2 regions of the Bradyrhizobium sp. CCBAU 051011 genome follow, and region 2 is predicted to be linked to the other one. Evidence: predicted binding sites of a transcription regulator. Region 2 holds the regulator's gene; the other holds the start of a gene.
What was found. Region 2 encodes HrcA, which represses chaperone genes, less so after heat shock. Its sites were predicted from a motif close to GTTAGCACTCNCNNNNNGNGAGTGCTAAC; they were not measured.

Region 1 (4,271 bases), 3.6 Mb from region 2:
AAGGCGCCGGGCGCGGATTTCATCCTGGCCTTTCAGGCGTTGCCGATCGTGCTGGTCATGAGCGTTCTGACGACGCTTCTGTTCTACTGGCGGGTGCTGCCGCCGGTCGTGCGCGGTATGGCGTGGCTATTGGAGCGCACGCTCGGCGTCGGCGGTGCGGTGGGGCTGTCCGCCGCGGCGAATATCTTTCTCGGCATGGTCGAGGCGCCTTTGTTCATCCGCCCCTATCTGGCGCAGCTCACCCGCAGCGAATTGTTTCTGGTGATGACCGGCGGCATGGCCGGTATCGCCGGCACGGTGCTGGTGCTCTACGCCACGTTCCTTGCGCCGTTGATCCCGGATGCGGCGGCGCATTTTGTCATTGCATCGGTGCTCGGCGCGCCGGCCGCGATCCTGATCAGTCTGATCATGGTGCCGGAGACGTCGGACAAGCGCACCGGAGGATCATTGGAAGATCCTGATATGCACGTCTCAAGCACCATGGATGCGATCGTCAAGGGCACCACGGCCGGGCTCGAGCTGTTGCTCAACATCGTCGCCATGCTGCTGGTGCTGGTGGCGCTGGTCTATCTCGCCAACGCGATTTTGGGGCTGTTGCCCGAGATTGGCGGCGCCAAAATCTCGCTGCAGCGGCTGCTCGGCTACCTGATGGCGCCGGTGTGCTGGCTGATGGGCCTGCCCTGGCCGCAAGCCGTCACGGCCGGAAGCCTGATGGGCATCAAGACCATCCTCAACGAACTGATCGCCTATGTCGAACTGTCGAAGCTCGGCGCAGATGCGCTAGATCCGCGCTCGCGGCTGGTCATGCTCTATGCGATGTGCGGCTTTGCCAACTTCGCCAGCCTCGGCATCATGATCGGCGGCCTCGGGACGATGGCCCCGGAGCGTCGCGAGGAAATCAACGCGCTGGGCTTGAAGTCGATTGTGTCAGGTACGCTGACGACGTGCCTGATGGGCGCGATGGTGGGGGTGTTGACGTAGGCTCATCAGCCCGTAGCCCGGATGGAGCGCAGCGCAATCCCGGACACGTGTTCAACCACTCGCAACGTTCCCGGATTTCGCGGAGCCTGTCATCGGGCGCGCATTCGCGCGACCCGTTGGCTCCATCCGGGCTACGGAATCAACTCGCCAATTCCACCGTCTTGAACTCCGCCGGCAAGATCACCTCGAGCAGTTCGACGTCGTCGGAATAATCCATGATCAGATGCTTGATGCGCGGCGGCTGGGTCCAGGCGCTGCCCGCTTGCATCAGTGTCTCGCCCTGGCCTTCCATGTAGGTCTTCACCCAGCCCTTGAGCACGTAGACCATCTGGAATTCGACGTCGTGGTAGTGCAGTTTTGAAACTTCCGCCGGATTACAAGGACCCTGCAAGCGGATCACATGCGCCTGCGCCAGACCGTGGGTAGCGTCCGCAATTCCGAGGTCGCGGTATTTTGCGTAGGTGCGCAGGCCGTCAGCCTTGAAATCTTCTTCGCGGTGATGGCTGATGGCGATGGTTTGCTTCGGCCGCGCCTTCTTGACTGGCTTTGCCTTTGCGGCAGACGCGCCCCTCGCCTTCGACTTGATCGTCTTGCGAGCCGAGGACTTGGCCGCCGTCTTGTGGCCTGACCATTTCTTCCTTACGGCGGACTGCGCCGCGGCGCGTGAGGCGACTTTCTTCTTGGCCATCGGTGCCTCCCTTTTGTTTGTTTGTGGCGGGAGGCTAACACAAATCGGATTTCGTAGGATGGGCAAAGCGCAGCGTGCCCACCATCGCGAGCTGAGTGTCAGATGGTGGGCACGGCGCAAGCGCCTTTGCCCACCCTGCGGCACCTCAATCAATGCAGCCTGAACACGCCATCGACCGCGCGCAGCTCGGCCGGCTTGATCAGCCTGGAATGCGCAACCGTGACGGAAAACAGCGGGCCATCAAGCTTTTCCTGCCAGAAGGCGAGGAAATCCTTGAGCGCGGGGAATTTCGGAAACAGATCGTAGTTTTGCCAGACATAGGTCTGCAGCAATGAGGGGTGATCCGGCATCCGGTACAGAATTTGCGCCGTCGTCAGCCCGTAACCCAGCACCTGCTTCCGGAAGTCGTCGGAAGCAACTCCAACCCGCGAGACCATGCCAAACCTCCATTGCTGGAAGCGCATTTCACGTGGGTGGCCACACACCGAGCCACCCCGGCGGAGATGCGCTCACATGAGAGAAATGTGACGCACGATACCAACCCATCACAAGTCTAAATGTTTAACGAACTGTTGAAAATTCACGCGTTAGCAGCAGCTTACCGCATCTGCTAATAACGGGGCCCCGGGATTCCGCGCCCCGATTAATCATGATTAATGAAATTGGCAGGCGTCATATTTGAGTGCCAATTTTTCTGCTAGACACCCTTGTCCCCCGAACAAGACTGGCCTAAATCAGTCGCAGCCGAGTTAGCACTCGCTGGCTCGGACTGCCAAAATTTCCAATTCTGATAACATCTTCAGAAACTTAGGAGGACTGCATGAAATTCCGTCCGCTTCACGACCGCGTCGTGGTCAAGCGCATCGACGCCGAAGAGAAGACCGCTGGCGGCATCATCATTCCGGACAGTGCCAAGGAAAAGCCTTCCCAGGGCGAAATCGTCGCCGTCGGCCCGGGTGGCCGTGACGAGGCCGGCAAACTGATCCCGATCGATCTCAAGGTTGGCGACCGCGTCCTGTTCGGCAAGTGGTCGGGCACCGAGGTCAAGATCGACGGTGAAGATCTCCTGATCATGAAGGAGTCCGACGTCATGGGCGTGCTCGACGTCCCCGCCTCCAAGAAGAAGGCCGCTTAAGCCCTTCGCCTGCCACGCTCACCCTGAGGAGCGCCCGCAAGGCGCCTCCCCGACAGGGTGAGAAACAAAGATCAACTCAGGGAAACCAAATATGTCAGCCAAAGAAGTCAAATTCGGCGTCGATGCCCGCGACCGCATGCTGCGCGGCGTCGACATTCTCGCCAACGCCGTGAAAGTCACGCTCGGTCCGAAGGGCCGCAACGTCGTGCTCGACAAGTCGTTCGGCGCTCCCCGCATCACCAAGGACGGCGTCACCGTCGCCAAGGAGATCGAGCTCGACGACAAGTTCGAGAACATGGGCGCGCAGATGGTGCGCGAAGTCGCTTCGAAGTCGGCGGACGCTGCCGGCGACGGCACCACCACCGCGACCGTTCTGGCGGCTGCGATCGTCCGTGAAGGCGCCAAGTCGGTTGCCGCCGGCATGAACCCGATGGACCTGAAGCGCGGTATCGATCTGGCTGTTGAAGCCGTGGTCGCCGACCTCGCCAAGAACTCCAAGAAGGTCACCTCGAACGAGGAAATCGCCCAGGTCGGCACCATCTCCGCCAACGGCGACAAGGAAATCGGCGACTTCCTCGCCAAGGCGATGGCCAAGGTCGGCAACGAAGGCGTCATCACCGTCGAGGAAGCCAAGTCGCTCGACACCGAACTCGACGTCGTCGAGGGCATGCAGTTCGACCGCGGCTACATCTCGCCCTACTTCGTCACCAACGCCGACAAAATGCGCGTTGAAATGGACGACGCCTACATCCTGATCAACGAGAAGAAGCTCTCCTCGCTGAACGAGCTGCTGCCGCTGCTCGAAGCCGTGGTGCAGACCGGCAAGCCGCTGGTCATCGTCGCGGAAGACGTCGAAGGCGAAGCTCTCGCCACCCTCGTCGTCAACCGCCTGCGTGGCGGTCTGAAGGTCGCGGCCGTAAAGGCTCCGGGCTTCGGCGATCGCCGCAAGGCCATGCTGCAGGACATCGCGGTTCTGACCGGCGGTCAGGCGATCTCGGAAGATCTCGGCATCAAGCTCGAGAACGTTACGCTGCAGATGCTCGGCCGCGCCAAGAAGGTGATGATCGACAAGGAAAACACCACGATCGTCAACGGCGCCGGCAAGAAGGCCGACATCGAGGCCCGCGTTCAGCAGATCAAGGCGCAGATCGAGGAAACCACCTCGGACTACGACCGTGAGAAGCTGCAGGAGCGTCTGGCCAAGCTCGCGGGCGGCGTCGCGGTGATCCGCGTCGGCGGCGCGACCGAAGTTGAGGTGAAGGAGCGCAAGGATCGCGTGGATGACGCGATGCATGCGACCCGCGCGGCGGTTGAAGAAGGCATCGTGCCGGGCGGCGGCGTCGCCCTGCTCCGCGCCTCCGAGCAGCTCAAGCGCATCCGGACCCAGAACGACGACCAGAAGACCGGCGTCGAGATCGTGCGCAAGGCGCTCTCCGCGCCGGCCCGCCAGATCGCGATCAACGCGGG
Region 2 (4,271 bases):
GTTTGCCGATCGCATCGAGAATCGCGCCGACAGTCTGCGGCTGCATCAGTGACGGCGTGCCGCCGCCGAGAAAGATCGAGGTGACGGTTTTGTCAGGCGCGCGCTCCGCTGTGGTCTCGATCTCGCGTGCGAAGGCGCGCGCGAAGCGCTGCTCGTCGATCGGCGCATGGCGGACATGGCTGTTGAAATCGCAATACGGGCATTTCGACAGGCAGAACGGCCAGTGCACATAGACGCCGAAGGCCTCTTTGAGGCGTGGTCGCTCGCGACTAGCCAAGGCAGATCTCCGCCAGTTTGACGAAGGCACGCGCCCGGTGCGACAGGCCAAGGCCGAGCGGTGGCAGGCCGTGCTTTTCGATCGAGGTCATCTCGCCAAAGGTCCTGTCATGCCCATCGGGCAGGAAGGCCGGATCATAGCCGAAACCGGCGGTGCCGCGCGGCGGCCAGGCCAGAGTTCCATCGACCCGTGCCTCGACCTCCTCGATATGGCCGTCGGGCCAGGCGACGCACAGCGCGGAAACGAAGTGAGCCTTGCGCTTGTCCGGCGTGGTCGCGCCGCGCTCCTGCAGCAGGCGCTCGATCCGGGTCATCGCCGCCATGAAATCCTTGCCCTCGCCGGCCCAGCGCGCCGAGTGGATGCCGGGGGCACCATCGAGCGCATCGACGACCAGGCCGGAATCGTCGGCGAAGGCGGGCAATTGCGCGGCATTTGCCGCCGCGATCGCCTTGATCGCGGCATTGGCGCGGAACGTCTTGCCGGTTTCCTCGGGCTCGCCCAGGCCAAGCTCGCCCGCGGCAACCGCCTCGACGCCGTGCGGCGCCAGCAATTCCCGCATCTCGGCGAGCTTGCCGGGATTGTGGGTCGCGATCACGAGCCGGCCGGTGATTCGACGGTGCTGAGCCATGGATATTTGTATTCCGTCATGGCCGGGCTTGTCCCGGCCATCCACGTGTTATGACGACCTCTTGTGAATTACGCGACAGCCAGCTTCTGCAGGTCCACCAGACGGGCGACACCGTTGCGCGCCAGTTCCATCAGCGCCAGGAACTCGTCCTGCGAGAACGGCGTCTTTTCGGCGGTGCCCTGCACCTCGATGATGCGGCCATCGCCCGTCATGACGAAATTGGCGTCGGTCTCGGCCTCGGAATCCTCGGCATAGTCGAGGTCGAGCACCGGCGTGCCCTGATAGATGCCGCAGGAGATCGCGGCGACGTTGTCGCGCAAAACGTTCGCTTTCAGCATGTTGCGGCTCTTCATCCAGCCGATGCAGTCGGCCAACGCCACCCAGGCGCCGGTGATCGAGGCGGTGCGGGTGCCGCCATCGGCCTGGATCACGTCGCAGTCCACCGTGATCTGGCGCTCGCCAAGCGCTTCGAGGTCGACGGCTGCGCGCAGCGAGCGCCCGATCAGCCGCTGGATTTCCACGGTGCGGCCGCCCTGCTTGCCGGCGGCGGCCTCGCGGCGGGTGCGCTCAAGGGTAGCGCGCGGCAGCATGCCGTATTCGGCCGTGACCCAGCCGCGGCCCTGACCCTTCAGCCAGGGCGGCAGCCGCTCTTCCAGCGTGGCCGTGACCAGCACATGGGTGTCGCCGAACTTCACCATGCAGGAACCTTCGGCGTATTTGACCACGCCGCGTTCCAGCGACACGGGGCGCAACTGATCGGGCGCACGGCGGCTTGGCCGCATGGGAAATCCTTTCGAAAACGAGGCGAAAATTCGTTCGCGGTGCTTGTAGGAGGGGGAACGGGCAGCGGCAAGGGCTTTTGCCTGCAATTTCATGATGTTTTGACGCGCTTTCTTCACGAGAATTGCGGCCATTCTGCCGGAAAACGCCATGAACAGAGCGCGCTTGTCATCGGCGCCCCGGATGGACAAATTAGGGGTGCTGGGAGGAAGAGTTAGTGGCCCACCACGATCCGATTGGACTGATCGCGCCGCATGCCGGGCTGGCTCAGCTCAACGAGCGGTCGCGCGACATTTTTCGGCAAATCGTCGAGAGTTATCTCGCCACCGGCGAGCCGGTCGGCTCGCGCAACATTTCGCGCCTGATCGCGGTGCCGTTGTCACCGGCTTCGGTCCGCAACGTGATGTCGGACCTCGAGCACCTCGGGCTGATCTATGCGCCACATACCTCGGCCGGGCGGCTGCCGACCGAACTCGGCCTGAGGTTCTTCGTCGACGCCCTGATGCAGATCGGGGACCTTACCGAACCGGAACGGGAATCGATCCAGAGCCAGCTTGCATCCGTCGGCCGCGCGCAATCGGTCGAGGCCGCGCTCGGCGAAGCGCTGACGCGGCTGTCCGGCCTGACGCGGGCGGCCGCCGTGGTGCTCACTGCCAAATCCAATTCGCGGCTGAAGCACATCGAATTCGTGCGGCTGGAGCCGGAGCGCGCGCTGGTGGTGCTGGTCGGCGAAGACGGCCAGGTCGAAAACCGCGTGCTGGCGCTGCCGCCCGGCGTTCCCTCGTCGGCGTTGACCGAGGCGAGCAACTTCCTCAACGCGCGGATTCGCGGCCGTACGCTGGCCGAAGCGCGGCTTGAGCTGGAAAACGCGATGGCGCAGAGCCGCGTCGAGCTCGATCAACTAACGCAGAAGGTGATCGAGGCGGGCATTGCGAGCTGGTCCGGCGGCGAACACGAGGAGCGCCAATTGATCGTGCGCGGGCACGCCAATCTCCTGGAAGATCTGCACGCACTGGAGGATCTCGAACGCGTCAAATCGCTGTTCGACGATCTCGAGACCAAGCGCGGCGTTATCGATCTGTTGGGCCGCGCCGAGCGCGCCGAGGGCGTGCGGATTTTCATCGGATCGGAGAACAAGTTGTTTTCGCTATCCGGTTCCTCCACCATCATCGCGCCCTATGGCGACGCGTCGGGCCGCATCGTCGGCGTTCTCGGCGTGATCGGGCCGACCCGGCTCAATTATGCACGGGTGATTCCGACGGTGGATTATGCCGCCCGGATCGTCAGCCGGATGCTGGGTGGCTGATCCCGGGGGCGAATTGGCCTTATATCCGGCGCGGTTGTGCTTGATTTTCCGCCTCTAAAGCACGATATCCCCCGCAGCAAATCCCCATTGAGCCAGACGCGTTTTTTGAGAAGGCAGCCTTATGACCGATCCCAAGCGGCCGAATGACAACACGGCAAACCCGGCAGAGACGGGCGAGCCCGTGGTCTCAAAGCCCTACATCATGCCCGACGATCCCGAGGAAGGATCGGTGGAGCTGCTGGTCAAGGAAGCGACCGAAGCGCGCGACAAGATGCTGCGCACGCTGGCCGAGATGGAAAACCTGCGCAAGCGCACCGCCAAGGAGGTCGCCGACGCGCGCGCCTATGGCATCACCGGCTTCGCCCGCGACATTCTCGAGATCGCCGACAATCTGCAGCGCGCGCTCGATGCGATCCCGGCCGACGTGAAAGAGACCGCCGATCCCGGCATCAAGGCCTTCATCGAAGGCGTCGAGCTGACCGAGCGCTCGCTGCTCAACACGCTGGAGAAGAACGGCGTCAAGAAGTTCGATCCGTCCGGCGAGAAGTTCGATCCGAATTTCCAGCAGGCGATGTACGAAGTGCCCGATCCGTCGGTGCCGCAGGGCACGGTGGTTCAGGTCGTCCAGGCCGGCTTCATGATCGGCGAACGCGTGCTGCGCCCGGCGCTGGTCGGCGTCTCCAAGGGCGGCGCCAAGGCCGCGCCGGCGGCGGACGTGGCGAGCTAAGCCGAAAACCTACAGCGGCTTCTCGTCCGCTTTCGGACGATACGTCCCAAAACTCCAGAGATTGCCTTCCGGATCCCGGCAGGCGAAGTCGCGGCTGCCGTAGTCGGTGTCCCGCAGCTCCATTTCGATCCGCCCGCCGGCCGCCTTCACCTTGGCGTGCAGCGTGTCGGGATCGTCGACGGCGACGTAAATCGCATCCGTGCGGCGACCACCGATATCGCCGACAAGCTTGCCATATTCATCGTCCCTGCTCTGGCCGAACATCAGGATCGAGGGCCCATAGGCAAGTTCGGCATGATGGATCATGCCGCCGTTGCGGTAGACGACGCGTTCGGTGAAACCAACCACGTCCTTCAGCCACCCGATCATGGCCTCGGCATCCCGGCAGCGCATCGTTGGATAGAGGCGGGGCGCTTCGCTTTGGCCTGGACTGGTCACGGGCAACTCCTTGCTGGCTGCTCTACTGCGCCAACTATGCCCTAGTGCTCCAGTTCCGGCTTGAAGATTTGTTACCCGACGGGCTACGCAGCTAGCGCCTCGAGCGGCCGCGTCA

Region 1: ACH79_RS27710 (co-chaperone GroES) is a predicted target of HrcA. The motif match lies at 2,418-2,446, and genes of this name have one in related genera.

Annotation. Positions count from the first base shown of each region.
Region 1 covers NZ_CP022222.1:5,929,488-5,933,758, reverse strand. Annotated here, with positions in the region: gene ACH79_RS27725 (NupC/NupG family nucleoside CNT transporter) at 1-981, shown strand, start outside; gene ACH79_RS27720 (cupin domain-containing protein) at 1,121-1,669, opposite strand; gene ACH79_RS27715 (usg protein) at 1,819-2,106, opposite strand; gene ACH79_RS27710 (co-chaperone GroES) at 2,490-2,804, shown strand; gene groL (chaperonin GroEL) at 2,896-4,271, shown strand, end outside.
Region 2 covers NZ_CP022222.1:2,281,248-2,285,518, forward strand. Annotated here, with positions in the region: gene hemW (radical SAM family heme chaperone HemW) at 1-277, opposite strand, end outside; gene rdgB (RdgB/HAM1 family non-canonical purine NTP pyrophosphatase) at 270-905, opposite strand; gene rph (ribonuclease PH) at 974-1,687, opposite strand; gene hrcA (heat-inducible transcriptional repressor HrcA) at 1,903-2,991, shown strand; gene grpE (nucleotide exchange factor GrpE) at 3,113-3,718, shown strand; gene ACH79_RS10845 (VOC family protein) at 3,728-4,111, opposite strand; gene ACH79_RS10850 (AraC family transcriptional regulator) at 4,240-4,271, opposite strand, start outside.